3 regions of the Arthrobacter sp. UYEF36 genome follow, and region 2 is predicted to be linked to each of the others. Evidence: riboswitches for the same ligand, from Rfam matches in the RefSeq annotation. Region 2 holds a riboswitch; each other region holds the start of a gene.
What was found. Region 2 has a riboswitch for cyclic di-AMP ahead of ABIB29_RS10065 (NlpC/P60 family protein). Riboswitches for the same ligand answer to the same signal wherever they lie in the genome.
Positions count from the first base shown of each region.

Region 1: linked by a shared signal. The riboswitch ahead of ABIB29_RS05980 (NlpC/P60 family protein) and the one ahead of ABIB29_RS10065 (NlpC/P60 family protein) in region 2 are both predicted to bind cyclic di-AMP.
Region 3: linked by a shared signal. The riboswitch ahead of ABIB29_RS10440 (aggregation-promoting factor C-terminal-like domain-containing protein) and the one ahead of ABIB29_RS10065 (NlpC/P60 family protein) in region 2 are both predicted to bind cyclic di-AMP.

Region 1 covers NZ_JBEPOX010000002.1:423,719-433,306, reverse strand. Annotated here, with positions in the region: gene ABIB29_RS06020 (glucosaminidase domain-containing protein) at 1-819, opposite strand, end outside; gene ABIB29_RS06015 (hypothetical protein) at 838-2,142, opposite strand; gene ABIB29_RS06010 (hypothetical protein) at 2,170-2,892, opposite strand; gene ABIB29_RS06005 (hypothetical protein) at 2,932-4,182, opposite strand; gene ABIB29_RS06000 (hypothetical protein) at 4,172-6,418, opposite strand; gene ABIB29_RS05995 (hypothetical protein) at 6,879-7,028, opposite strand; gene ABIB29_RS05990 (AfsR/SARP family transcriptional regulator) at 7,065-7,574, shown strand; gene ABIB29_RS05985 (hypothetical protein) at 7,571-7,840, opposite strand; cyclic di-AMP (ydaO/yuaA leader) riboswitch at 8,044-8,214, shown strand; gene ABIB29_RS05980 (NlpC/P60 family protein) at 8,219-8,977, shown strand; gene ABIB29_RS05975 (dihydrofolate reductase family protein) at 9,035-9,588, opposite strand, start outside.
Region 2 covers NZ_JBEPOX010000005.1:207,797-217,384, forward strand. Annotated here, with positions in the region: gene ABIB29_RS10055 (NTP transferase domain-containing protein) at 1-305, opposite strand, end outside; gene ABIB29_RS10060 (HNH endonuclease) at 364-864, opposite strand; gene ABIB29_RS10065 (NlpC/P60 family protein) at 1,085-1,876, opposite strand; cyclic di-AMP (ydaO/yuaA leader) riboswitch at 2,186-2,355, opposite strand; gene ABIB29_RS10070 (M23 family metallopeptidase) at 2,493-3,314, opposite strand; cyclic di-AMP (ydaO/yuaA leader) riboswitch at 3,319-3,527, opposite strand; gene ABIB29_RS10075 (iron-dependent transcriptional repressor DtxR) at 3,697-4,392, opposite strand; gene serC (phosphoserine transaminase) at 4,659-5,786, shown strand; gene ABIB29_RS10085 (MFS transporter) at 5,831-7,165, opposite strand; partial or broken gene ABIB29_RS10090 (DUF3027 domain-containing protein) at 7,396-7,971, opposite strand; gene ABIB29_RS10095 (cold-shock protein) at 7,981-8,364, opposite strand; gene ABIB29_RS10100 (hypothetical protein) at 8,543-8,776, shown strand; gene ABIB29_RS10105 (helicase-associated domain-containing protein) at 8,787-9,588, shown strand, end outside.
Region 3 covers NZ_JBEPOX010000006.1:22,900-32,487, reverse strand. Annotated here, with positions in the region: gene ABIB29_RS10480 (dehydrogenase) at 1-355, shown strand, start outside; gene ABIB29_RS10475 (6-pyruvoyl trahydropterin synthase family protein) at 360-758, shown strand; gene ABIB29_RS10470 (glycosyltransferase family 4 protein) at 802-2,118, shown strand; gene ABIB29_RS10465 (DNA glycosylase AlkZ-like family protein) at 2,123-3,379, shown strand; gene ABIB29_RS10460 (nucleoside deaminase) at 3,424-3,927, opposite strand; gene ABIB29_RS10455 (phosphatase PAP2 family protein) at 3,999-4,841, shown strand; gene upp (uracil phosphoribosyltransferase) at 4,854-5,489, shown strand; gene ABIB29_RS10445 (VOC family protein) at 5,587-5,964, shown strand; gene ABIB29_RS10440 (aggregation-promoting factor C-terminal-like domain-containing protein) at 6,000-6,770, opposite strand; cyclic di-AMP (ydaO/yuaA leader) riboswitch at 6,772-6,929, opposite strand; gene ABIB29_RS10435 (sensor histidine kinase) at 7,082-8,674, opposite strand; gene ABIB29_RS10430 (response regulator transcription factor) at 8,678-9,418, opposite strand.

The sequences.
Region 1 (9,588 bases), on a different contig from region 2:
CGGGTCAGTGTGTTTCAGAACTGCCATGAGCGCCGCGCCGCCGCCGGAGTGGGCCGTGAGGATCAGTTTGCCCTGGCTGATGCTGGCGCCGGTGCGGGCGTTGAAGGCCTCCAGCGCGGACGCTATCAGCTTCTTGAGGCCGTTCGGCTTGACCAGCTCCGGAAAGGAGTAGCCCGCTCCGCTGTTCCCGCCGAAGTAGTGGCCGCGCGGCAGCACGGCCAGCGTGGGGCGGATGCTGCCGGGCGTCGAGGGATTGCCGGGATCGGCGAAATCCAGTCCGCTGGCAGGCTCCTTGTCCCGGAGGAGGCTCATCCTGTCCCGGCGGCCGGAATAGCCGTGGAAGTGGACCACAATGTCCACCGTCCCGGTGCGTGGCATGCTGTTCCACTTCAGCACCAGATCCGGGGCAGTTCCCCGGTGGGGGCGCAGCAGGGGCAGCCGGTCCACCACGAGCCGGCCCGCCCCGATGTCCCCGCCCGCGGCCTCCTCGCGGCTCTCGCGCTCGCCGGCGACGGCCTCTTCGGCGGCAGGCGATTCAAGCTGAGCCAGGTCTGCCTGCACCTGCCACGTCAGGTTTTCCTGTTCCTCCTCCGACTCGTTCCATGTCAGGGCGCTGTAGGCGTCCTCCGCCACGTGGTCCGCCTGCCCGGCGTCGCGTTGCGCCGGTCCGCCGGCCAGGGCCTCGTCCATTGCCTCAGCGGGTGCCGGACCGTCGGTGAAGGAGAAGACATCCTCCTTCACCGGCCAGTTGGGCTGTTCACGTTCGGTCTCCCCGTCACCGTTCAGCGAGAAGACCTGGGTAGCCGTGTAGTCCTCCATGACATCTTCCTTACCGTGTTAGACCCGGGTCGATTTGCCGTTGGGCGAGGGCGCCGAGAAGACCGGTGCGGCCGCCGTCGGAGTCGGTTCCGGGAGGCGAAGCGGCTGGGTGGGCCGCTTGGAGTCAGGGCTGACCGAGACCACCGTTGGATCCTTGATCCGGGTGCCGGTGGCCGACTGCCACAGGTCGATAACCCGGATCATGGCGTCCGCAACGACGGGGTTCGGGACCAGATTGGAGTGATAGAGCATTTCCGCAGCCGTTTCCGAACTGAACGCCCCGTTTTCGATGAACCACATGAGCGGGGACAACAGCCCGGCGAGTTCAAACAGTTCCCGGGACTCCCGCGGCGGGGTGATCCCCACGCGGGCCCCGATCGCGGCCAGGCGGTCCGCGGCATTGCCGCTGGCCCCGGCCTCAGCCTTAAGGTCCATGACCACGCTGGTGTCGTATTCCACCGTGAGATGGAACCAGCTGAGCATCGTGACGTAGGCGTACTCCTCCTGGGCCAGCATGCCGCCGCGGCGCCGCATCGTAAGCATTTCCGCGATCGACTGGCAGAGATAGGCGATGTAGCTCCGATCCGTCGCGTTCGGCCCGCCCTGGTTCCGGTCATTCAGGATGCCCTGCCAGACCTGGCGGAGCAGCTCTTCAAAAAGGTCGAAGAAGCGGGTGTTCGAGCCGGCGCCGACGTCGCGTTTCCACGGCTGGCCCTCCAGCGGGGCGCCCAGCGGCGGATGGGACAAGTCCCGCCCAAACATGCGCCAGTACGCGTTGCGCCGGTTGACCCGGGCGTCCGGCCGAAGCTGGCTGGAGACTCCAAGGATGTGGAAGGCCGGTGGATCCCGGAAGAAGAGTTCCTCGGTGTGCCTCGCCCAGAGCAGCGTGGGAACGGTGGGAGGAGCCAGCGTTTCCCCAACCTTGTAGCGGCGCACTACCTCGCCGAGAATCTCGACGATGCCGGTGTTTTCCAGCAGGAAGGCGTAGATGAGGTGGTCCCACGGCAGCGGTGTTGTGGTGCCCAGCGGATTGGGCCCTAGGTAGGCCGGCGGGATGACGGTTCCGGTGCTGATGCCGGCGGGCAGCGAGGTCAGCAGCCCGGGTGGCATCTTCAGGCCATCCACCACAGCCTGGTTTCCGACGATGGTGCTTGGGAGCGTGGGTGGAGCGGGAAGATACCTGACCAGACCGTTGACGGCGAAGGCTTCTTCAAGCCACCGGCTCAGCTGGATGGGATTGTGGGCAAACACCACTTCCGGACTGGGAGTGGCGGCGGTTGTCAGCGTGGGGTCAACGACCAGTCGGGCGAGCGTGCGGAACATTGTGGGGCCTCCAAAGTTTTCTGGTATTCAGCGCCGAAATGGAATGCCCAGCGCAATAGGAGTTGCTTGGCCGTCGAGTAGCTCGACGTACTGCACCTGGTCGGAATCGAGGCCGAGATAGCCATTGCTGACATCGTCAGCGGGCACCTGGTCCCTGGGGCCTTCGAGGAACTTGACCACCACGGTTTCGGTACCTTCAGGCAACGGCGCCACGAACTTAAGCAGGTACGGCGACGCGGACTTGGACTCCCCGGCGCCGAGGATCTCAGGCGACGGGATAAGGGTGTTTTCACGCTGCGAGCCGATTCTTTTCCGGCTGCCCAGGACGCTGGAGAGGGCATTGAACTGCAACGCCAGCAGCAACTGCTCTGGATCTGCATCGATCACACGGGGTCCGCGGCGGTCCCGTTTCCTCGGCTCGGCCTTCCGTTCGATTTCCTGGCGCAGCGCCTCGTCGGAGGCCTGCCGCGAGCTTCGCTCGGCGAGCAACTCCTGCACCAGGGCTATGTCCGTCTCCTTCAGCCGCAGCTGCTGGGCCAGCAGCGCATTTTGCTCGTTGAGGACCTGCCTGATCGATCCCGCCATTTCCATACTGAAGTCGCGGGCGGCCTCCCGGATCGCCTGGGCTGTGGCCTCCTGGCCCGGTGCGTTCCGGGCGGAGGCTTTTGCGGGGCCCCTGGCCGTGACTTTGGCCTCTGCCGGTTTTGCCTGCTCCGGTGAACCCGCCGCACCGGTGTCTTTCTGGTCCATTTCGATGTCACTTTCCTTCCGGTGTTGCACTCAGGGGTCTCAGGCGGCGACGGCGGCCGTGCCGCCCATGCGTCGGAGCCAAAGTTCGACGACGTCGTCGTCGGTTCGCTTGGCGTTGCCGTTCAGCACCGACAAGGCAAGGACGCGCATGGCCTCCAGCCGGGCGAGGTAGCTGGAGGTGTAGAGGGAGGCTCCGGCCCGCTCGGCCAGCCGGGCCAGTTCTGCCGGGGCCACGCTCAGGGGATCGGCGAACGCCGTGATCGGCACACCGCCGAAGGCCCGCATCGGCGTGCGGGTGCAGGCATCGGCCAGGGCAGGCAGCTGGGCCAGGCTCGCCCGGCCGATTTCCTGTACCTCGCGGGTGGCAAATTCCAGCGGATGGCGGTTGATCCAGGTCCGGGCCAGTTCGTCCCAGGGGCCGGGGCCGAACCAGGACCGGCAGAGGCCCGCGTTGAAGAGCACCCGGACCCAGCCAAAGGGATGGGGGTCGCCAAACGGCATCCGGTACACCTTCCGGGTGGTGCCGTCCACCACTGTGGCCAGTGCCGGCAGCGGTGCGTAGCCGAGCAGGACGAACGCGTAGACGTCGGCGGCCACCTCGCTGGCCCAGCTCCGCCAGCTCTCGGCTGCGATGACGGATACCGGCGCGAGGCGGCGGTAGAGCACAGATCCCAATTCCTCGGTCCAGCCGGTCAAGTGGGCCACCTGGTGTCCCGTTTCGTGGACCAGCGAGGTGGGCCGCCACAGGTTGTGCCGGGTGATCTTGATCGCGGCCACGGGGGACAGCGAGGAATCCCAGAGCCGGGCGCCGGAGCGCAGGATGGAGGCGCCGATGCCTTTGTCCAAGTAGGTGAGGACCGGGGGAGTGGGGATCCCCAGAGGACGCAGGACCCGGTCCATGCTGTCCACTGCGATCGCGTCGAGGCCCCGCAGCACGGCTCCGATCCGGTCATTGGTGCGGGTATTGACCGCGTCTCCGTAGAAGTCCAGCACCGTTTCCACCTGTTCGTAGCGCCGGCGCAGTTTCAGCAGTCCGGTGCGGACCGCGCTGAGCTCGCCGGCCGTGCGGGCGGCAGCCAGGGCCGCGCTCAGGTGGTCAGCCTCCGCCACCACCGAGGTGGAAACGGACCGAAGGCTTGAACGGACGCTGAGTCCCAGATAGCTTTCCAGCGACAGCCAGGCCGCGGGTGCGGCCAGCACCTCCAGGTCTGTCAGGGCGATGCTGGCCCGGCGCCAGTGGCGGACTTCTGTGCCGAGCGCCGTCTTCTCTGCCGCGAAATCATTGGCCACTGTACTTCCACCCCGAATGCACGCTGACCTCGGGCAGCTGGACTTCGCCGCCCAGTTTTTCCTTGGTGAGCTCGGAAAACGTGATCGAGATGGTCACCCCGCCCGGCGGCTCGGCCACCGCCGCCGCGAGCTGCGCGGCGCGCTGGGTAAGAAACTTGGACAACGACGACGCCACCGCCTTCATCAGGCGATCCACCGGAGCTGCTGCCTCGGCAACGTCCTTGACCAGCCCGTGCCGCACCATCCGCGCCGTCAGGACCGCGGGCAGCTTCGTTGCATAGACCCGGTGCAGGGCGCTGAGCACGGACGGCAGGTCCCGCCGGGCGGCCGGTGACGACGGCTGGAGCATGGCCAGCATCTGCTGGGCCTGCCGTTCCGAAAGCCTCAGCTGGACCCGCAGCCGCCGTCGGGAGGGCTCCAGGAGCACCAGGAGCCGCCGGGCCAGCCGCTGCTTGGCCCTGCCACGGGCCAGGGCGGCCGACCGGATCCGGAAGTAGCGCCGGCCAATCCTGGGCCGCTGCCTGCCGATGGCCGGAGCCGGCCCGGACCGCCGGCCGAGGGCCGGCTCGCCAAGGAGCAGTCCCGCGACCTCCGGGGTGAGCAGCTGGAACTCCGCGGCGTCCGCCGTTTCGGCCTCGTCCGGGGCTTCATCCTGGGTCAGGTGGCCGAACTGGGTACCCGGGATGGCCTCAAAGAGGTCCACCTCCGCTTCCAGCGGCCAGCGGCGGACACCCCGGTCGAGGAGATGGCCTTCGAGGGTGCCGCCGTCGGACCAGGTGATGGCCCTGGCGGCCTGGCGGCTGATCCGTACTGGGAGCACCCGGGTGTATTTGCGGTAACGGTACCGGGGCCGTGCCGACCGGGGCATCAGCAGCCAGACCCCGCCTTCGCCGGCGGTTTCCCGCTCCGGGAGGTCGTGGTGCAGGATCTTGTCCGGCAGGTAGGCGGCAGCCGATTCCACGAAGGCCTCCTGGATAGCGGCCGCGAGCTGCAACTGGTCCTCGAAGACCTCCTCGGGCAGTTCCATCAGCCTCAGGATGGTGCCCTCCACCGTGGACGCCACCGCCTCACCGGACAGCAGACGCTCCGACTCAGCCTCGGTCTCGAAGCCGAAAACCCTCAGGCCAAGGTCGGCGACCGGCGTCGCAATCAGCTTGGCGGGGCCGGCACCGATCAGCCCCTTGGTGAGGCCCGCAATAATGCCCGCCACGAACTTGACCACCCGCTGCCGGCCGATGATCGATATACCCAGCTTGATCAGGGGCTGCACGGCCATAACAGCGGGCAGGAACTGTTCGATTTCAGCTTCCGGGCTGCTGCCGTCGGGCAGTTCCGCGAGCCGCTCGGCGAACCTGGCGCGGGCCGCGTCCAGGGCGGCGACAGCATCCGCGGACTCATATTCGCGCGGCTCGAAGAAACTCTCGCCGAGTTCCTCCTCGGCTTCGGGAGCGTACAGCAGAGACGCGACTTCGAGTTCAAAAACCTCCGCGAGCCCTTCAGCGGAGGCGTGATCCTCGGCTTCGGCCTCGGCGACTCCCAGTTTGGCGGCCAATTTGCGGGCGAAGGGCCTGACACTGGCCGGCAGCCGGTTCATGGCGGAACTGATGACACGCCTGAGCAGGGGCCTGACCAGGCCTTTGAGCTTGTTCAGCAGAAGACCAATGGGAAGAACCTTGCCGACTGCCGCGATACCCTTCTTGACCAGCCCGACGGCGCCGCGCGCCAGCTTCTTCCCGGCCCGGATAATGCCGCCGATGAATCCCTCATAGCCGGATAGCCCGTACTGGGACTCGTTGCTGGCGGCCTCCAGGAGCTGTTCAAACTCCTGGGCCGGCAGCCCGTAGACATCGGCCGCCACGAGACGTTCAGCGAAACCGTCCATGGCGCGTTCGGTCTCCGAAGCGATCGGCTCCACCCAGTCCTCCAGCGAGGCGCGGGTATCCGCTTCGGCCGGAAGCGAGGACCAGTTCCGCTGATCCGCCAACTGGCGGGCCGCAGCGTCGTTGATGAGCTGGTCCAGGGCATCCACAAAATCTTCGTCTTCGAGTTCCGTATAGAACGCCGCGGCCTCTTCGACCTCCGGGGCAAAGGCCTCCGTCATGAACCTGGCCGGGAAGGGCGTGTTCAAGACCGCCTCCGGGGCGGCGGCCTGGGCAAAAGCTGGGGTCGCGGGAGGCTCGGCCAATGACAGGCCAGAGAACAGAGTCTCGCCGGTGAAGCCGGACTGTGCGTCCATGACACCCTCCTTACGGGATATTGTTTTCAGCTTCGGGGACTTCTGTGTTTTCCACCGTCAATCTTCTGTCTCCATTCCCGTTACGGGCTCATCTTCAAGCTCGGTAATAAGTGCTTCGAGCAACATAACGAGTTCGACAGTCCCGGAAACCACCCATTCCCGCCGGCTGCCGTTTGCGGTGCGTACCCGAATAAACACCCCTTGTGGGTTCCGCCAGAGGCGCAGTAATATCACGGAACAATCGGCTCTCATGGCGGAAATGATCCGCCCAAGTTCCTTCCTAGACGTCAACGCTGCGTAGCAATGTTGCCGATCGCCGCGTATGCCGTGGCCGTTTCCTGAATCTTTCCGCGTCATATCTCCGTGGGGTAATAAAATGACGTCTGCAGTAAGTCAAAGTTCCGTCGCAGATTCGGAATCGGAGGGTCAACCGGGCCTGCTCCTCTTGAACGGTTTTTCCCTATTCCTCGCGCATAAAGAGCTTCAGCTGCCCATTCATGCCCAGCGCGTCCTGGCTTTTCTCGCAATTGCCCGCCAGGACGGTGTGAAATGCTCCCGGCAGGCGGTTATAGCTAAATTGTGGGCGGATTCCAGCGCGGATCATGGCCACGGAAGCCTCCGCACTGCGCTGTGGAGAATCCGTTCGGTGCACGGGTCCCTCATTTCGGCGGGTCGAAGCGAACTGGCGCTCGGCGACGGCGTGGTGACGGATCTCCAGTTGTGCCGGGCGCAGGCCGCCAGGCTGCTGGCACCCGGCGGGGAGTTGTTGGTCGAAGACACCAACAGTTCGCCGCTCACCGGGGACCTGTTGCCGGAGTGGGATGAAGACTGGCTTCTGATAGAGCGGGAACGCCTTCGCCAGGTGCAGTTGCACGCACTGGAGGCGCTGGCGGTCCGGCTGCGAACCCTGGGCCGCTATCCGGAAGGGATCGATGCGGCGCTGCGGGCCAAGGCCATCGAGCCGCTCCGTGAATCCGTGCACGCCGTCCTTATCGACATCTGCCTCGATGAGGGCAATGTCGCTGCCGCCCACGAGTACCTTCGGCAATACAGTTCGTTGCTGTGGACCGAGCTGGGATTACGGCCGTCGCCGAGGCTGCTGGAGCGGGTCCGTGGCGTGTCCCGGGTCCCCGCCAGTGAGACGGATCGGGCCTAGCGTCCCGGCCGGCGCTCCACCACGGCAAAGGCCTTTTCGTCGAAGAATTCCCAATCCGTGATCACCATAAAGCCCAGGGCGTCCACGCGGTCGTTCAGGACGTGCACGTCGAAGCCGCCGTCACGGGGCTCAGCGTCCCAGGTGGACACGTGGACCTCCCCGTTGTCCAGCACCAGCAGTTCGGTGTTGACAGTGAAGTCCTCCGGCGGCTGACTGCTCAGCTGGCAGATGGCGACACAGTGCCTGATGAGGTCGGGACTGTCCATTTTTGGGCCTCCGCTTCGGGGGAACGGTGATGGCATCATCCTATGCCTGCGGCCGGGGTCCGGCGGGGCGGGCCGCACACCGGTCGCCGCAGCCCGCCACGATGCCGATGTGACACTCCGTAATCATTCCGTTACCGTTGTTAGGTGCCTGTTGTTTCCGAGACGGGCTCTCCCCAGCCGATTGCCTAACTCTGCCGCGGCCTGGGGATAACTCGCAGCAACGTCCGGCAGAGACGGGGAAACCAATTTTGACCCGCTGTTCTCCAGGGGTCTTGGGGTGAAGCCGCACGGCCCGGCATGATCGGGCCAGCGTGCGGCCGGGTGCCTCCCATCCGAATCCGACAGCTCACCTCGCAGGCATTGGGAGAGGCTCCTTTAATGACTTTTAGCAATACCCGTGCGCCCAAACGCGCCGATCTTCGCAGCAAAAGCCGCGCCGCCGCTACCATCGGCCGCCAGGCCGCAGTTCTCGTGGCCGCTTCCGGAATGGTGCTCAGCGGCGCCATGGCCGCGAATGCAGCCGATGCACCGACCGAGCGAGACTCCGCGCCGGCGTCGTCCGTTGACGTCCAGGGCCTGGTCTCCGCGCCGGTCATGGCGGACTCCGCCGTCCAGATCACGTTCGAGCGCCCGGCCGTTGAGACTGCCCCGGCTCCTGTGGTCGAGGCACCCAAGCCCGTAGCCGCTCCGAAGGCCCCGGCAGCTGCTGCCCCGGCTGCTGCGGCTCCGGCAGCACCCGCTCCGGCCCCCGCTGCCGCCGCCAAGGCGACGGTCAAGGTCCAGGCAGCACCCGCCCCCGCCGCTGCCCCGGCAGCCGGCGGAGTCAACGCCACCCTGCTGGCCGTCGCGTACGGCCAGATCGGCATCACGCAGGACTGCACCGCCGTGGTGGAGAAGGCCCTGAACGCTGCCGGCATCGCGGTCGGTGACATCGGCCCGACGGCGTTCATGAAGTACGGCAAGGTCGTCGCTGATCCCCAGCCCGGCGACATCATCGTCCAGTCCGGCCACGTCGCCATCTACGCCGGCAACGGCCAGGCCATCAGCGGCGGCATGAACGGCGTCAACGCCACCATGACGCACCCGCTGTCCTGGCTGACCGCCACCGGTCCCGTGACGTTCGTCCGCGCCGGCTAGCAGCACCGCACACAGCACGTCGAAGGCCGGTCGATCGGTTGCCTTGGGGGCAGTTGATCACCGGCCTTCAGCGTGCCCGGCGTCCGGCTCCGGTGCATACCTCAGCAACACCACACCGTTGCCGAACGCACGGCTCTCCAGCAGCCGCAGCGGCGTCACAACGTCCGTCTCCTGGAAGAGGGGCGTGCCCCGTCCGATCAGGACCGGGTGCACATACACCCGATACTCGTCGATCAGCCCGAGCCGCCTGAAAGACGCGGACAGATTGGCGCCGCCCAGCGCCAGATCACCGCCGGGCCCTTCCTTAAGCCTCGCAACATCCTCGGCGGCGACCTCGCGGACCACCTCGGTATTCCACCCGGCCGACGCCAGGGTCCTGGAGTGGACGATCTTCGGCATGTCCCGCCAGATGCCCGCGAAGTCGGCCTCTGTGGGAGTGCTTGAGGGGTCCTGGTCAGCCGTCGGCCAGTAGTCGGCCATCAGCTCGTAGGTGACACGGCCGTCCAGGAAAGCGCCCATGGTCCGGAGCTCATCGTTGAAGTGGCGGTGCAGCTCATCATCGACCCGGTGCCAGCTCAGGTCCCGCTCCGGACCCTCGATGAATCCGTCCA
Region 2 (9,588 bases):
AGGACCAGGGTCAACGCTGCCGCGGCGGGGTGGCGGGGGTCACGGCTGCGGTGCCGGTCCAACGCGGAGAGTCCCGCGGCGAGGGCTGCGGCGGGGCCGGCAAAGGCTGGTTCCTCCCGGCAGCTCAGCACGCCCTCGGGCAGGGTTCCCGGATCAGGCCCGACAACGGCGACCGCGGCCGCGCCGCGCGCGGCCTGCAGGGCGCGCTCCAGGAGGGTGGCGCCGTCGTGCATCAGTCCGGTTTTGGGCACACCTCCCAGCCGGGACGACCGGCCCCCGGAAAGAATGACAGCGTCGAATTCCACCGGCCCAGCCTAACTGGCCATTGGTCCTGTCCTGGCGCAGCGGGCGGGCCGCGCCGTTTCAGGCAGCGGATTCCGGCAGGAGGAAAGGATCCCAGGCCGGTGTCGGCTTCTCGAGCTCCTTGATCTGCCAGGTCGTGCCCTTGGGCGGCGCGGGGCTGAAGCCGAGCTTCCACCCCATTTCCCCCGGGGTGTGGTCGCCTTTGGCGTTGTTGCACCGCAGGCAGGCAGCGACGAGGTTTTCCCAAGAATCCGCGCCGCCCCTGGATTTGGGCTGAACATGATCGATGGTGTGGGCGGCTTTGCCACAATAGGCGCAGCGGTGTGCATCCCGGCGGAGCACCCCGCGGCGGCTGACGGCCGTCACGGTGTTGTACCGGGGCCTGATGTAGCGATTCAGGAGAATCACCGACGGCCGGCCCAGGACGTCCTGCGGACCGACGACGGGATCGTCGCCTTCCGCCACGACACTGGCCTTTCCAGTCAGCACAAGGACGAGCGCCCGGCGGAAGGTCACAACCGCCAGCGGTTCATATCCAGCATTCAGAACGAGAGTGCGCATCCGCATACCTCTTCACGGCCGCACCCGCCAGGGGCACGAGGGCCGGCTGCCCTCTGCATGGTCGGGCTATGGATCGACAAAACAAGAGTAAACATGGAGATGCCAATTCACCGAATCTTTTTTGCCCGCCCCGCCCGTATCCGCTGAAGTTCACGTCTTGGCAACGCAAAGGACCCCCGCCGGATTGCGGGGGTCCTTGGTGTTGCTAGCTGTTGCTGTCTTAGCCGCCGACGCGGATGAAGACCGGGCCGGAGCCGACGTTGACGCTCTGCAGGGAGGTGGTTCCACCGTTCCAGCCGCCGTGGACGGCCTTGCCGCCGCCGACGTAAACAGCGATGTGGGCCAGACCCGATCCGCCGTTCTGGTAGTAGGCGAGGTCGCCCGGCTGTGCCTCGGCGGCGCTCACGGTGCGGCCGAGGGACAGGTAACCTGCCGGCCAGCCGTGGTAGTTGATGCCCGCAGCAGCCAGCGAGTTCGTGGCGAGGGCGGTGCAGTCCTGGCCGACGCCGAGCTGGGCGTAGGCGGCAGCGGCGATCGTGGCGCCCATGCCGCTGGCGACGGCCGGAGCCTTGGTGCTGGCAGCGGTGGTGGTGGCGGCCGTCGTGGCGGTGGCGCCGACCTTGGTGCTGGCGGTCCTGGCCGTGTTGCCGGCGTCGGCCGTGGAAGTCTCCTGGACCTTCACAACAGGCTTCGGGGCCTCAACGACGGGTGCCGGGGTGGTGGTGACGGCCGGCTTCTCGAAGGAGATCGCGATGGTCGAAGCAGCCGAGATGGTCGCGGGGGCGGCCGACTGGACTTCGAGGGTGGAAGCGGAGGTGGACTCGCGCTGAACGTTGGCCTCAGCAGCGTTGGCTGCGATTCCACTGGTCAGGACGAGGCCGGAGGCAGCAGCGATAACTGCGGCCTGGCGACCCATGCCACCGGCGTTGTCGCCGACGGTCTTGGCAATGACGGCCAGCGAGTTGGTCTTGGTGACCTCGGCGCGGTGCCGTGCGTTTGCACGAGTAGTCATTAAGTTCTCTCTTTCGTGATCCTGGGTCCGCGCTTTTTGGGCGCGGGCTGAGGACGCTCCGGCATCTTGGGGGTACGCCGGATCGCCCCGAAATGGGTTACTTAGCGAAGGGTGTACTGCGAAGACGCGCCAAAAGCGGGAACTGCTTGCAGGTGCATGGCCTGCGGGCCGGACTCAGCAGAGATTGAGTCGGCGGTGTGAGATCCGTTCCGGGCGCCGGCAAGGGCAGCACGGAGGTTGGATTTCAGCGGGCTCGTTAGAGCCGCGCAAGCGCGGTTAAGCGCAGCATTGTGGCGTGAAGACACGAAAGTAGCCTCTCCCAATGCCTGCGAGGTGAGCTGTCGGATTCGGATGGGAGTCACCCGGCCGCGCTGCTTCCTGGGAAGCTTTGCGACTTAACCCCAAGGCCTTCTTTCGAAGGCCAAAATTGGTTCCCCCGCCCCTGCCAGACGATGTAATGCGAACGGACCTTGAGCGGTGGCAGAGCTAGGCAATCCACTCAAGAGCGCCAACTTCGGAAAAGTTGGCGTAGGTCAAACGGTACAGCAGTTGGGGCTCAATGTCACATTCAGATCACGGCGTGTCACAAGAATGCGAGAGCGTCCCATCAGCTCGGTTAGAGCCAGCCGGTCGGATCGACGACTTCGCCGTTGATCATGACCTCAAAGTGAAGGTGGCAGCCCGTGGAGGCGCCGGTGGTGCCGCTCATCGCCACAACAGCGCCGCGGGTGACCTGCTGGCCCACCTTGACGCTGGCTGAGGACAAGTGGTTGTAAGTGGTCTCCAGGCCGTTGCCGTGGTCGATCACCACGCGGTTTCCGCCGCCGTGGGGATGCCATCCGGTGAAGGTCACGGTGCCGCTGGCGGCCGCAAGGACCGCGGTGCCGCACTGTACGGAATAGTCCTGGCCGCGGTGGAACTCCCCGGAGCCGCCAGTAATGGGGCTGACGCGGTAGCCGAAGGGCGACGAGGAATTCATTTGAACCAGGGGCGCCCCGAGGCTGCCGGAGGAGGCGGCGCGGGTAATGGAACCAGCGGACTGGGCGCTCAGCAGCTGCTTGAGCTTGCCGTCCGGGTCACCCTGGGTGGTGACGGCGGTGCGGTTGAAGTCAATTTTGGCCTCGGCGGCGGTGACATCCGGCTGGACCGCGGCAGAGACGGATCCGGCGGAGGTCCCGGCGTCGGTGGCCAGGACGGGACCCGTGGCGGGGACGGTGACGGTAAGGACCAGTCCCGTGGCAGCCAGTGCAATGCCGGCCTTTTGGCCGACGCCGCTGGCCGCGGCGAAGTCAGTCACCTGGCGGAACGGGCTGCGGCGGCCCCGGCGCTCATCACGGTGTGCGTCGCGTGGGCGCTCTGCCGTGACGGCGACGGCCGGACGCGGCTCCGGCGCGGGACCGTGCGCACGACGGCGGCCCCTGGTGGTCTGGATGGTCAAGAACGGTTCCTCTCTGGAGAGCCTGCGAAGTTAGCTGTCGGATTCGGGTCAGAGAGATCAAAGACCCGGTCCGCCGTGGCAAGCATCCAGGCACAGAGGCATCAAGGAACTTCCCTGCTGGAGAGTGCTTGCCGCTGACGGACTTCACCCCAAGGCTGTCGAACAGCCGGAAGTGGTTCCCCCGCCCCTGCCAGAAGGTGGTTCTGCGTCTGATCCGCTGGCAGAGCTCGGCTCGGATCAGATAACGCTTTGGTATCGGTACTAGTGATCCACTATAGGGGATTAAGCCGTGCAGTAATAAATCCGTTACCGACCTGTGCACAACTCATGGGTGGTCCCACGAGTTGCCGGTGAGCTGTAGTCAGTTGCCGGTGAGCTGTAGTTAACCGACGGTAACAAAGACGTGGGCGGCCACCTCGGGCGGGAGCTCCAGGGCCCCTTCGATGTCCGGCACGCGCACGGAGATGTACTCCCCCACCCGTTCCAGCGCCACCAAAGCGCCGGGCCGGATGCCGCCCTCATCAAGCTGGACGAGCAGTTCAGGTTCCACCTGGATGGGCTCGGCCAGCCGGTTGATTCTGACCCTGGAATCCGGCCCGTAGCCGGCCATGGCCTCAAGCAGGTTCACAACGCCGTCGGCGTAGGGCTGGGAAGGCAGGCCACCCAGCTCCGCGAGGCCCGGAATCGGGTTGCCGTAGGGCGAAACAGTGGGATGGTTGAGGAGTTCGAAGATCCGCCGCTCCACCCGCTCACTCATGACGTGTTCCCAGCGGCAGGCTTCCTCATGGACGTAAGCCCAATCAAGTCCGATCACGTCAGCCAGCAGCCGCTCGGCCAGACGGTGCTTGCGCATGACTTCGATGGCACGTTTCCGGCCGGTTTCCGTCAGCTCCAGGTGGCGGTCGCCGGACACAACCACCAGCCCGTCGCGTTCCATCCGGCCGATGGTCTGGGAAACGGTGGGGCCGGAGTGGCGCAGCCGTTCGGCGATGCGGGCGCGGAGGGCGACAATGTTTTCTTCTTCAAGTTCCAGAATGGTCCGAAGATACATCTCGGTTGTATCGATCAGATCCGTCATTCAGCTCAGCTCCTCGAGCGCCGTCCTTGCGTGTTTCCCACCGTACCGCGTGCTGCAGGCGCCCTGGTGGGGTCCGCCGTACGTTCGCAGGCCAGCTTAGCCTATTTTGAATTACTCCGGATAATCTCAGTGACCGGACTATGACGGGCTTTTTTGCCTCCCCCGCCGGGCAGTCAGGCAGAATGAAACGCAAGGCTACGCTGCAGCCACGCTGCCGGGCCATCTCCCGAGCCACACTTTTGTACCAGCCGAAAATTGGAGCCACTGTGAGCGACACCAGCATCACGATTCCCGCAAATCTCCTGCCCAAGGACGGCCGGTTCGGCGCCGGACCATCCAAGGTCCGACCGGAGCAGATGGAAGCCCTCGCCGCGGCGTCGCAGCTGCTGGGAACATCCCACCGCCAGGCACCGGTCAAGAACCTCGTCGGGTCGGTCCGGAACGGGCTCAGCCAGTTCTTCCGGGCCCCTGAGGGCTATGAGGTCATCCTGGGCGTCGGCGGGTCGACGGCGTTCTGGGATATTGCCAGCTTCGGCCTGGTGGAAAACAAGGCCCAGCACCTGTCCTTTGGCGAGTTTGGCTCGAAGTTCGCCTCCGCCACCAACAAGGCACCGTTCCTTGCTGACTCCAGCATTATCAAGTCCGAACCGGGCACCCGCCCGGCGGCCAAGGCCGAGGCCGGCGTCGATGTTTACGCCTGGCCGCAGAATGAGACGTCCACCGGTGTGGCCGCTCCGGTCCAGCGTGTGGCCGGCGCCGATGCAGGATCGCTCGTCCTGGTTGACGCCACGTCTGCTGCCGGCGGGCTGGATGTCGACGTCGCTGAGGCGGACGTCTACTATTTCGCCCCGCAGAAGAACTTCGCGTCCGACGGCGGCCTGTGGCTCGGGCTGTTCTCCCCCGCCGCGCTGGAACGCGCGGCGCGGATCAAGGCGGGCGGCCGCTGGATTCCGGACTTCCTGGACCTCCAGACGGCGATTGACAACTCGCGGCTGAACCAGACATACAACACGCCGGCCCTGGCCACCTTGGTCACCCTCGACGCCCAGGTGCAGTGGCTCAACGCGAACGGCGGACTGGACTTCGCCTCGGCACGGACCGCGGATTCAGCCGGCCGCATCTACCGCTGGGCCGAGGCTTCGGAATACGCCACCCCGTTCGTGACGAAGCCTGAGGACCGCTCCAACGTCATCGCGACGATCGACTTCGACGACTCCATTGACGCCGCGGCAATCGCGAAGGTGCTCCGGGCCAACGGCATCGTGGACACCGAGCCGTACCGCAAGCTGGGCCGCAACCAGCTCCGCATCGCGACCTTCGTGGCGATCGAACCGGACGATGTGTCCGCGCTGCTGGAGTGCATCGACTTCGTCGTGGGCGAACTGAAGAAGTAGCTGCCCACGCAACGGCGGCGCTCCAGCGTCAGCGTTCCTCCGCTTCAGCGTTCGGCGGCGTCGTCAGGGTCCTGAACCCGGGCGGCGCCGTCGGCGTCGGGGCCGGTTGCGCTCCCCGGGGCGGCGGACACCACCCGGAAATGGCGCAGACCGCGGGCGCGCCGGTCGAACCGGATCCGCAGTTGCCTGGCCCGGACAATCCACACCAGACCGATCAGGGCCGCTATCAGGCCGGAGGCCGCCGCGACGCTCAGGGACCAGCGGGGACCGGCGACGTTGGCGACCCACCCCACGAACGGGGCCCCGATGGGCGTGCCGCCCATAAAGATCGCCATATAGAGCGCCATCACCCGGCCGCGCATCACTGGGTCCGTGGTGGTCTGCACGTAGCCGTTGGCGCTCGTCATCATGGTGATGGCGAAGAGCCCCACCGGGACCAACGCGACTCCGAACCAGAAGTAGCTGGGGGCGAGCGCCGCGATGCCGGAGGTGACGCCGAAAGCTCCGGCCGCTCCGAATATGATCCGCAGCCTGGGCTTCTTGCGGCCTGCGGACAGCAGGGCACCGGCGACGGAACCGATGGCCATGATGGAATTCATCAGCCCGAACGCGCCGGCATCAAGGCCGAACTCCGTGCCGACCATGGCCGCGATGAACAGCACAAAGTTCAGTCCCAGGGTCCCAACGATAAAGACGGCGACCAGTACCACCACAATGTCCGGCCGGAACTGCACATAGCGCAGTCCCTCGCGGATCCTGCCCTTGCCGGCCGCGGCCCTGGGCAGCCGGCGCAGCGAGGCGGTGGGAATTTTCCACAGGCTCAGCAGCAGCGCCACGAAGGTCAGGGTGTTGATCAGGAAGACCCAGCCGGGGCCGACGGCGACCGTGAGGATGCCGGCCACCGCGGGCCCAATCATCCGCGCCACATTGAAGGAGGCGCTGTTAAGTGCCACCGCGTTGGGCAGGTAATCGTCGCGGACCAGTTCGGAGACGAAGGTCTGCCGCACCGGGGCATCGAGGGCCGAGACAACACCCAGCAGCAGCGCGAAACCGTAGACATGCCAGAGTTGCGCGGCCCCGGAAACCACCAGGATGCCTAGCCCTGCACTCAGCACCGCCATCGCGGACTGGGTCAGGACCAGGAGCTGTTTCCGGTTGAAACGGTCGGCCAGCAGCCCGGCCACGGGGGCGAGGAAGAGCTGGGGTCCGAGCTGCAGGGCCATTGTGATGCCCATGGCGCTGGCATCGTGATCGGTCAAGTGGTCAAAGACCAGCCAGTCCTGGGCTGTGCGCTGCATCCAGGTCCCGATGTTGGAGATCATCGCCCCGATGAACCAGATCCGGTAGTTCAGGATGTGCAGGGACTTGAAGGTGGACATCATCGCCAGCCCTCACTGTGCAGCATCCCGGATGGTTCCAACCGTTAGTCAGCCTGCGCTGCGGGCAGCTCGTCGTCCGGGGTGTCCCCGGCGGCCGCGACTGAGTCGTCAGCGTCATCGTCGTCGTCGTCAACTGCGTCATCGTCGTCGTCGTCGTCGTCAACATCGTCCGCGTCGTCGTCGTCAACATCGTCGGCGTCGTACTCGTCGCCGGCACCGTCCGCGTTGCCGTCCGCATCATCGGAGTCGTCTTCGGGCGCGTCGTCGGAGTCCGAGTCATCGTCCGACTCAGCGGCGCCGAGGGCGTCCAGCGGGGCGCTGGCTTCGCCGGTGTCCTCCGGCGGTGCCGGACTTGCCGCGGCCGCGGGTTCCTCCTCGCCCTGTTCGTCACCGGGGCGGACACGTTCGGCCCACGGGATCCATTCGGGCGCCAGGATTGAGTCTTCGGAGGGAAGCAGGCCCAGCTCGTCGACCGTCACAACTTTGGACCGGGAGTTCCGGGTGAGCACGGCATACCACTGCCAGCCACCGTAGCCGGCCAGCTTTGACTCGAAGAGGTGCGTAACCAGGCGGTCGCCTTCACTCCTGGCCGCGAGGTGGCGGCCGATCTGCTCGGCGGGGGCGATGCCCTCGATGGCCGCACGGGCGACGTCGACGGCGGCGGCCAGGAAGGCATCAGGCTTGCCGGTGCGCCAGACGGGAACCCCGGTGCGCGGCTTGCTGGCTTCTTTGGTTCCGGCTTTCTTGTCCCCGGCGGCAGTTTTGTCCCCGGCCGGGGTTGCGGTCTGGTCAGTTTCCGGAGTCATCGCCGGGCCCTACGCGTCCAGCTCGTCGGCAACCTTACGCAGTGCGACGGCGATCGCCTTGCCCTTGTTGCCTTCCGGGTACTTGCCCGCGGACAGGGTTCCGGACAGGTTGTCCAGCACAGAGACGAGGTCCTGCACCAGCGGCGCGAGGTCCTTCGCGCTGGGCCGCTTGGCCTTGGCGAGGGACGGTGTCTTGTCCAGCACGCGCAGGCCCAGGGCCTGGGCGCCCTTGCGGCCGTCGGCCACGCCGAATTCAACCCGGGTGCCGGCCTTGAGCTCGGTTACGCCCTCGGGCAGCGCGGATTTCGGCAGGAAGACTTCCTGGCCGTCCTCGCCCGCGAGGAATCCGAAGCCCTTTTCCTTGTCATACCACTTGACCTTGCCGGTAGGCACGTAATCAACCTTCTTCGTTCTGCTGGTGACACGGCCGGCGGTCACCGCATCCGCATTGATATGCGGGTTCAGGGTATGACTGCCCGGACCGTGTTGGTCTGTTCCTTCAAGGTTATCCTGCCCGGTCCACTTTGGCCGTTTGGGGCGCGGGACAGGCCGGACTGTTAGCGTTAGCTCCATGACTCCACTGCGTTTCCGGCGGCCACTGTTGATCGTCGCGGCTACTGCCGCCGTGCTGTCGCTCACGGCCGTCGGCGTCGTGATGGCGATGGCCTTTAACAATGCCGTCTCGCCCGCCTGGATCACCTCCACCGCCCTGTACGGGCTTCCCGTGGCTTTCCTGCTTATGCTCTTGCTCGTGGTCGACGGCGTCGCAGCCCGGCGTCGGACCCGAGAGCCGGACGAAAGGTAGCCTTGCACTGATGTCTCTTATCCGCGCGCTGAGCAAGGAACTGCAGGAACGCAGCGATGACTCGCTGCGTGCCTTGTTCTCCGCGCGGCCGGACCTCATCTCCCCAGGCGTGCCGGACTTCGCCGCCCTCGCTGCCCGCGCCAGTGGCCGCGTCAGCGTCCAGCGCGCCCTGGAGCGGCTGAACCGCCCGGAAATGCAGGTCCTCGAAACCCTGCACCTGTGCACGAACACGGACACCGGGCACAGCGCCTCCGCCCCGATGCTGAAGAAGCTGATCAATGGCGCGACGCTGACGTCCATCGAAAAGATGCTGCATTCCCTCCAGGAACTGGCCCTCGTCCACCGGGCGGAACCCCCGCACGGCGCCACGCCGCCCGCGGGGCCAAAGCAGCGTTACTACTTGCCGGTGGGCAGCCTCAAGGACGTCATCGGGATCTACCCGGCCGGGCTCGGGCGCAGCTACACCGAGCTGGTGCGCCTCCAGCCGGCTTTCGCGCAGCGAGTGGTCCAGCTCGTCGGGGAACTGCACCGCAGCGGCGCGGCCATCTCCCCCGCGGCCACCCCGATGGAGGCCGCTCTGTCGCTGCAGCACTGGACGGCCACGCCGGAGTCCCTGCGGCAGATCCTGGCCACCGCCCCGGAACGCACCCCGGCGTTGCTCGCGCGCTTCGGGAACTGGGCCATGGGCGCCGTTCCGCAGGCGCAACGGCGCGCCACCGTGCTGCACGAGGCCGCCGACGTCGGGCCGGTGGACTGGCTTCTGGCCCGCGGGCTGCTGGTGCCGCTGGACGCCGCCCACGTGGAACTGCCGC
Region 3 (9,588 bases), on a different contig from region 2:
TGTCATCGAGATGTCCTGGTATGCCGACCGCAAGGTCAGCGTGCCGCTGGGCGAGGACTTCCACGCCCGCCGGCTGTCCATCCGGGCCAGCCAGGTCGGCGTCGTGGCCCGGGCACGCCGCCACCGGCGCACCAACGCCGACCGGCTCCGGCTCGCCGTCTCCCTGCTGAGCGACCCCGCGTTCGACGCGTTCCTCACCGGTTCGTCCCCCCTCGCGGAGCTGCCCGACGTCGTCCAGCGGCTCTCCGACGGCGCACTGGACGCGCTTTGCCACGTTATCGAATACCCGGTCAGTGACGACCCCATCCGTCAAAACCCCGCCACCAGATCAGCCCCCACAGAAGCCACGAGGTAAATCCGTGTTCAGCCTGACCGTCCGCCGCAACTTCATGATCGCCCACAGCCTCCCGCGCCCGGCCTTCGGCCCCGCCCAGGGCATGCACGGTGCCACCTTTGTCACGGAAGTGACGTTCCGCCGTCGGACCCTGAACGAGAACTCGATCGTCCTGGACATCGGCGAGGCCGGCGAGGTGCTCGATGCCATCCTCGAAGGCCTGAACTTCAAGAACCTTGACGAGCACCCGGACTTCGCCGGCAAACTCAGCACCACCGAGGTCCTGGCCCAGTACGTCGCCGACGCCATGGCAGCAAAGATCCGCACCGGCGCGGACGGGCTCGCGCTCGCCGGGCTGGACGTGACGCTACGTGAAACCCCCGACGCGTGGGCCAGTTACTCGCTCGACTTCGAGGTCAGCTAGGACCTCGGTGCCGGCCAGGAACACCGCGCCAGTCAGGGATACGGTGCCAGCCCGGAACACCGTGCCGCCGGACGGCCTCCGCCTCCGCCTGGTGGTGCCCGGCAACGTGCGCCACAACTCCGGCGGCAACGTCTACAACGCCGCCCTCGCCCGGGAGCTTGCCGCGCTGGGCGTGGACGTGGACGTCTGCCCGTTCGACGGCGGCTGGCCGGTGGGCAGCCCGGAGGACCGGCGGCGGTTGGCCGCTCTCCTGTGCGACGGCGACGGCGCCGCCAACTACCGTGACGATGACGACGTCAGCGACGCCGCCGCCGCCAAACGCCAGGTCACGCTCGTCGACGGGCTCCTCGCCTGCGGAGCGCCCGAGGAGGTGGCGGCGGCCGCGGCCGCCGGGCGGCCCGCCTGGATCCTGCTCCACATGCCGCTGGACGAGACCGGGCATGACGAAGCCGGGCTGGAACGCCGGGCGCTGCGGGCCGCGGCCGGGGTGATCTGCACCAGCACGTCGGCTGCGGCCGGGATCCGGGCCAGGCACGGGCTGGACGGTGTCCGGACCGCCCCGCCCGGCAACGACGCTGCTGCGCTCGCCGCCGGATCCGTGCCGCCGCACCTCCTGGCCGTGGCCGCCCTGCTGCCGAACAAGGACCAGTCCCTGCTCCTCGCAGCCATGTCGGCCCTGACGGACCTGCCGTGGACCGCTTCCCTGGTGGGCTCCGACACCGCGGATCAGGCCTATGCCGCGCGGCTCCGGGACACGGTGAACCGCCTGGGGCTGCAGGACCGCATCCGGATCCCGGGGGAGTTGCGGGGCGGGGCGCTGGAAGCGGAATGGGCCGCAGCCGACCTCAGCCTGCTCATCTCGAAGGCCGAAACCTTCGGGCTTGTGGTGACGGAGTCGATTGCGAGGGGTGTGCCGGTGGTGGTCCGGGCCGGCACCGGCGCCGTCGAGGCCCTCGCCGCCGGTAATCCGGCACCATCGCCCGTCGCACCAGCGCCCGTCGCGCCAGCGCCCACCGCGACGACCGAGACGAGTCCCGCTGTGACGGACGGTGCAGCCACCCTGCCGGGTACCGCCGTCGCCCTCGGTGCGGACCCCGCGCCCCTCACGGAGGTGCTGCGGCGCTGGCTGTCCGAACCCGGCCTCCGCTCCCGCTGGCGGGCCGCGGCGGTCCACGCCCGGGACCGGTTGCCCGGCTGGGACACCACAGCCCGGACCGTGCTGGCAGCGCTGGACCCGGAGCACCCCGCCGCGCACCCGGCCGCGCAGCCGGCCGCACAGCCGCCGGCTGCTCCACCCGGTGTAGAGCAGGACGAGCCGTCCGCGGAAGATTCCCCTGCCGTGCGAGCTGGGGGACAATGACCCCATGACGCCCCAGCCCCTGACCACGCAGCCCCGGACGGCGAACGCGCCGCCCGCCCGGACCCTCACCCCAGAGCTGCTCCGCGCCTGGGCCTGGCACAAACAGGGCCTGGACGGATCGCTGGCCGGCTGCAGCGCGGAGCAGGTGTTCGCCCGGGCGGGCTGGGCGCGCTCCGTGGGCGGCGCCAACCCCTACCTGACGCTCTTCGCCCGGGCCGGCATCCGCCGCGAACAAGTGGACGCCGACGTCCTGGCGCACCGGATCCTTGAACTCCCGACGGCGCGCGGCTGCACCTACGTGCTGGGCCGGGACGACTTCGCCTGGGCACTGACGCTCGGCCGCGACGCCGCGGAGGCGACCGTCAAGGTGGTCGGCAGGATCGGCGTGGACCGCGGCGAAATCACCCTGCTGGAAGAGCAGGTGCTGCACACGCTCGCCGAAGCCGCCGTCCCGATGGACCCGCGGCAGCTCAAGGAGGAACTCGGCGAATCCGTGCGGAACCTCGGTGAGGAAGGCAGACGGAAGGGCGCCACCACCACCCTGCCCACGGCCCTCGGCATCCTGCAGTCCCAGGGGCGCATCCGCCGGGTCCCGGCCAACGGCCGCCTCGACCAGCAGCGCTACGCCTACGAACTGTGGAACCTGCCGCCCAGCCCGCTCGACGACGACCAGGGGCGCACCGAACTGGTCCGCCGCTACCTGGGCTGGACCGGAGGGGCCACCTTCAAACAGTCCCAGTGGTTCACCGATTTCACGGTGGCCCAGAGCAAGGCGGCGCTGGCCGCGGTCGGCGCGGTGGAGGTTCCCACGGCCGCCGGGGAGAGGCTCTGGATGTTGCCCGACGACGTCGACCAACTCTCCGACTTCCAGGAACCGGACGACGAGCAGATCCAACTGCTCGCCGGAACGGACTCCCTCGCACTCTTGCGGCGCAATGCCGCCGAACTGCTGGCCGAGGAGGACCAGCACGCGAACACCCTGGGTTCGCTGGCGCTGCAGGCGGACCTCCCGGACCATCCCATCGTCGACCGGGGACGGATCATCGGGCTGTGGCAGTACGATCCCGGCAAGGAACAAATCGTGCCCTGGGTGTTCCGTGCCCCCACGAACGCGGTGACCCGGCGGATCGCCGAAGTTGAGGCCTGGATCCGCGAGGACCTCGGCGACTTCCGGGCCTTCAGCCTCGACTCACCGGCCACCCGGCAGAAACGGATCGACAACCTGGCGGCAGCCGCAACAGGCTCCGCCGCCGTCAGCTAGCTCCGGGAGCTCCGGGAGCCCCAGGTGTGGGGGAGGGGCGTGACTCAGGTGCCGCGGTGCCCTGCAAAGAAGTCCTGCAGCAACGCCGCGCACTCCTGCTCCCTGACCCCGCCGTACACTTCCACCCAGTGGTTAAGGCGGCGCTCGCGGAGAATATCGAAGACCGAGCCGGCGGCCCCGGCCTTCTCGTCCCAAGCGCCGAACACCACCCGTGGAATCCGGGCCAGCACCACCGCCCCGGCACACATGGCGCACGGCTCCAGCGTCACCACCAGGGTGCAGTCCGCCAGCCGCCACCCGTCACCGGCGCTCCCGTCCCGGGCGCTGAGTTCCTGCAGCCGCGCCGCAGCCCCGCGGATGGCGACCATCTCCGCGTGCGCTGTCGGGTCCCCGAGGGCCTCCCGTTCGTTGCGCCCGCTGCCGAGCACGGTGCCGTCGGGGCCGATGACGACGGCGCCGATCGGCACGTCCGCCGTGGCCAGCGCGGCCCGCGCCTCGGTGAGGGCAAGGCCCATCCACTCGGCATGGCGGGGCTCGGGGGAAGTCATTAGTCAATGATAGTTTCGATACTAAGCAAGCTGGGCAGCCCGGCTGCCAGCGAAAACATTCGGGAGAGACCGTGAACACCGGGACAGAGACTTGGTTGACGAAGCGCTGGGGCAAATGGGTGGTGCCCTACGCCGCCCTGTGGATCACGATGCTGATCGGCGGCGTCGTCGTCGTCGCCTTGGCGCTGTTGAGCGCCGAGGTCTACGACGACGTCGTGGACGACGCCGGCCTGGCCAACCTGGACAAGCCCACCCTGGGGTTCATGGAACAGCTCCGCAGCCCCGGACTTGATGCGTTCGTGACGGGTTTCACCAACATCGGTGGCGGGATCGGGATGCCCATCCTCGGCAGTATTCTCACCGTGTGGCTCATCTGGGCCAGCCGGACCTGGCGGCCACTGATCCTGATCGGGGGTGCCGCCGCCATCTCCGTGACCGCGACGGCCATGGGCAAGAAACTGATCGGCCGGACCCGCCCGGACCACGCCGACGCCGTCCCGCCGTACGAAAGCTCGCCGTCGTTCCCGAGCGGCCACACACTCAACACCACGGTGGTGATTGGACTGGTGGTGTACCTCGCGTGCCTGCAGATCACACGGACCCTCGCCCGGGTCGCGCTTATTGCGGCGGGCACGCTCTTCATCTTCGCGATGGGCATGTCCAGGGTCTATCTGGGCCACCACTGGATGACCGATGTGATCATCGGCTGGGTCCTGGGGCTGGCCTGGGTGGGAATCGTGATCCTGGCCCACCGGCTCTTCCACGTCGTGCGGCACCGGGAACATGCCGGGCCTGCGCCGACTTTTGACAACGAGGTCCACCTGCGCGACGGTGCCGCCGGGACCAGCGCTCCGGAGGAAAAGGACGACGTCGGGGCCCGCGGTCCGACGGGCGGGCCCCCGGCCGCCGGGTGATAGTTTTGACCCATGCGCACTCTCGTTGTGGACCACCCGCTGGTCGCCCATAAGCTCACCGTTCTGCGGGACAAGAACACCCCGTCCCCGGTCTTCCGCCAGCTCACCGAGGAACTCGTCACGCTGCTGGCGTACGAGGCCACCCGCGACGTCCGCACCGAACCGGTGACCATCGAGACGCCGGTCAGCACCACCATCGGCACCGCTTTCACCAAGCCCACCCCGTTGGTGGTCCCCATCCTCCGGGCCGGACTCGGCATGCTCGAGGGCATGACCAAGCTGGTCCCCACGGCGGAGGTCGGATTCCTGGGCATGGCCCGCGATGAAGAGACCCTTGACATCATCACCTACGCAGAGCGTCTCCCCGAAGACCTCACCGACCGTCAGATCTTCGTCCTGGACCCCATGCTCGCCACCGGCGGCACGCTGCGCGAGGCCATCAAGTTCCTCTTCAAGCGCGGCGCTTCCGACGTCACCTGCATCTGCCTGCTGGCCGCCCCGGAAGGCCTGGCAAAACTCGAAGAAGAACTCGCCGACGCGAACGTGACGATTGTGCTCGCCTCTATCGACGAGAAGCTCAACGAGAAGTCCTACATCGTGCCGGGTCTGGGCGACGCCGGCGACCGCCTCTACGGCGTCGCCGGGTAGTCCAGCCACCCGGCGTCGGACCTGCCCTCGCGGCCGGACCCGCGCGAGGGGGGCCCTAACCTCCCGGAACACACCGCCCGGTACTGGCCTGAGCCCCATGGACTGGAAACTTGAACTTGTCTTTGTTCCGGTGTCCGATGTGGACCGCGCGAAGGATTTCTACGTCAACAAGGTTGGCTTTAAGGCCGACTTCGACGAGCGGCCCATGGAAGGCATCCGATTCGTCCAGCTGACCCCGCCGGGCTCCGGCTGCTCGATCGCCATCGGTGAGGGCCTCTCGGACGCCCCGCCGGGTACCGCCCCCGGCCTTCAGCTCGTGGTCAGCGACATCCAGGGGGCCCACCAGCAGCTCAAGGACAACGGCGTGGACGTCAGTGACGTCGATGTTCAGGACTGGGGGCATTTTGTCCACTTCGCCGACCCTGACGGCAACAGATGGGCGGTGCAGTACCTCCCCAACCGTCCCAACGGCTAAGCGGCTGGTCTGGCTGGTCTGGCTGGACCAGGGGGTTAGTACCAGTTGTTGGCGTAGTGGAAGTTCAGTGCGCCGCACGGTGAGCCGTAGCGATCCTTGACGTACTCCAGTCCCCAGTTGATCTGGGTGCGGTAGTTCGTCCGGTAGTCGGCGCCCGCGCTGGCCATCTTCTCGGCCGGCAGCGACTGGACCACGCCGTAGGCGCCGCTGCTCGGGTTCGTGGCAGTGGTCTCCCAGTCCGATTCCTTGGTCCAGAGCTTCATCAGGCACTGCATCTGGCTCGGTGCCCAGCCATAGGAGCCCAGCTGGCTGGCCGCGTACGCCTGTGCGCCCGCCGGATCATTGACCGCAACGGGGGCGGGTGCGGGCGCAGGGGCAGGTGCCGGGGCGGGTTCCGGAGCCGGGGGTGCCGGGGCCGGGACTGCCGGGGCCGGCGCTTCGGCCGGCGCCACCTCGGCCGCCGGGGCTGCAGCGTCGCCGGTGGGGAGGACGGCCTGGTTCTCGACCCGGACACGTTCAAAATCAAGGTGTGTCAGCGGATCCGCCGTGGCGGCTGCCTGCGTGGAACTGTCCGCGCCGGCGTTGCGGGCGGCCGTCTCGGACGCCTGGCCGGCGGCGCCGGCCCCCACGAGCACCGCGCAGGCGGTAACAACAACGGCCGCCCGGCGGCCGGCCGAGCCGGCGTTGTGGGCAAACCGGGCCAGGGCTGAAGCGGGCTTGGCCGGTTCGGCGCGGTGGCGCGACTGCTGGGAGCCCGTCGTCGGTGCGGCGCCGTCAGGGCGCGTTTGTACCTTGGATTCAGTCATGAGTGCCTCTCAACGCCTGCGGAGTTAGCTGTCGGGTTCGGGTGAGGTCACCCGGCCGCACGGAAACTCACGTGTCGGCTTCACCCCAGGGGTGCGATGTGCAGAAATGCCCGGGAACTCTGGGTCCCCCGCCTCTGCCTGGTCCAGCGGGATCCGGGAGGCGGCAGAGCTTGGCGTGCATCCGGATATGCGGCCTAGTGGTGACCGCACCCTAAAAACCGTACAGGAGTCGTCCGGCTATGTCACATTTCGGTAACAGGAATTCCGACGGCGGCGGGGCGGCTTGCGCGTTGACCGGCGACGGAGGGTCCTCACCCGGCGGGTGGAGCCTCCGGCAGCCGGACGGTGAACTCGGTCCGGCCGGGCCTCGAGACCACACCGACAGTCCCGCCATGGGCCGCGACAATCGACTGCACGATCGACAATCCCAGCCCGCTGGTTCCCTCGGCGGAAGCGCTTGTGCCGGGGGCCGTGGTGGTGGCGACCGCGGCAGCTGCCTCGGGCGACCGCGGCGGGTGCAGCGGACGCCGCGGGAGGGAACCTTTGCCGGCTGCCGGCGTCGTGACGGAAACAGGATTCTTGCGGGACGCGTCCGCGCGCGTGAAGCGTGCAAAGACGCGGTCCACAAACTCGGGGGCGATCCCGGGGCCGTTGTCCGTCACGGTCACCACGGCATATCCGTCCGGGGATCGCTTCACGCCGGTCACCACCGTCGTGCCGGGGCCGGTGTGCTTGCGCGCGTTGGAGAGCAGGTTCGCCAGCACCTGATGCAGCTGGGTCGCGTCACCGCGGATCACCACAGGCTCTTCGGGGAGTTCCAGATGCCAGACCCGGTCCGGGGCCATGACCTTCTCATCGCTGACCGTCTCGATGGCCAACTGGGTGAGGTCCACCTCGCTGAGCCTGAGCGGCTGGCCCTCATCCAGCCGGGCGAGCAGGAGCAGGTCCTCCACCAGGGTGGTCATACGCTCGGACTGGCTCTGCACCCGGGCCAGGGACTTCTGGCCGTCCGGGGTGAAATGCTCGGTCATCCGCATCAGCTCGGTATAGCCGCGGATGGCGGTCAAGGGGGTGCGCAACTCATGCGAGGCATCCGCGACAAACTGGCGGACCTTCATCTCGCTCTTCTGCCGGGCTTCGAGGGCATTGGAGACATTTTCCAGCATCATGTTCAGTGCGTGGCCCACACTGCCCACCTCGGTTCCCGGATGCGCTGCGGACGCCGGCACCCGCACGGCAAGTCCCACCTCTCCGGCGTCGAGCGGCAGCCGGGAGACCTGGGTCGCGACTTGGGAGAGCTGATCGAGCGGCTTCATGGTCCGGCGGATCAGCGCCGTCCCGGCCAGGCCGATGACCACGAGTCCGCCGGCGGACACGAGCACCATGGTCCACACCATGGTGGCCAGCGTGTTCTGCTTCTCTGCGAGCGGCAGGCCGGTCACGATTACGTCCCCGCCCGCCTCGGCGGCAACCAGCCGGTAGGCGCCGGCGGACAGGGTCCGGTCCACCGGTTCGAGCCACGGCGTGAGCTCCAGGAGGATCTCGTCGTCCTCGTCGGTGAGGGATTCCCGGGTGGCATCCTCGGAGAGGAAACCGGCGCGGCGGACCGAATCATCATGGATTCTCGCGTTCAGGGTGCCGATGGGCAGGCCCCGCGCCTCGAGGGGATCGGAGCGGCCGGAGCGGCCAGACTCGCGGGCACGGACCGCTGCCTGCTGCAGCTGGGCGTCGAGCTGCTTGGTCAGGAAGAAGTCCATCGAGGCGTAGCTGACGATTCCAACGGCCCCGCAGATCGCCACGAGCAGGGCCATGGCGACGAGGACAAGCCGGGTGCGCAGGTGCCAGGTGGCCGGGTTGCGCCAGTTGAACCCGGCGGGGCGGATCCCGGCGGAGGGCTCAGGCATGGATCAGTCCGCCGGTTTCAGGACGTAGCCGGCGCCGCGCACCGTGTGGATCATGGGTGGGCGGCTGGCGTCGACCTTCTTGCGCAGGTAGGAGATGTAAAGCTCCACGATGTTGGCCTGCCCGCCGAAGTCATAGTCCCAGACCCGGTCCAGGATCTGGGCCTTGCTGACGACCCGCTTCGGGTTCTCCATGAGGTAGCGCAGCAGCTCGAACTGGGTGGCCGTGAGGTGCAGTTCCTCGCCCGCGCGCCGGACCTCCCTCGTGTCGATGTTCAGGACGAGGTCCCCGACGGCGAGTTCGGCGGTATCCATCGCCGCCACTCCGGAACGCTGGACCAGCCGGTGCAGACGCAGCAGCACTTCTTCCATGCTGAACGGCTTGGTCACGTAGTCATCCCCGCCCGCAGCCAGCCCGGTGATGCGGTCCTGGACGGCGTCCTTGGCCGTCAGGAACAAGGCGGGTACCTCCGGTGCGAAGGCGCGGATCCTGCCCAGCAGTTCAACGCCGTCGAAGCCGGGAAGCATCACGTCGAGCACTAGCACGTCGGGGCGGAATTCTTTGGCAAGCTTCACGGCTTCGGGGCCGTCGGCGGCGACAGCAACGGACCATCCCGCCATCCGCAGCCCCATGCTCATGAGCTCGGAGAGACTGGGTTCATCGTCCACGACCAGGGCACGGATGGGGGACCCATCCGGATGGGTGAGCTGGGGGAGGTTATTGGTCATGGAGTGCGAAGTGGCCATGGGACAACTCTCCGATCTGCCGGTTAGGTGCTGCTTTGGGGATCCTGTGCGGCGCCTGTGAATCCCAGCCTAGCGAGCTGGACATCCCAGCGACCGGCCGGCGGGTCGCTTTTTTCGTCGCTCCGGGGTGACCACTCTGTGGAACGCTGGACATCCAATGCTAAGTAGAC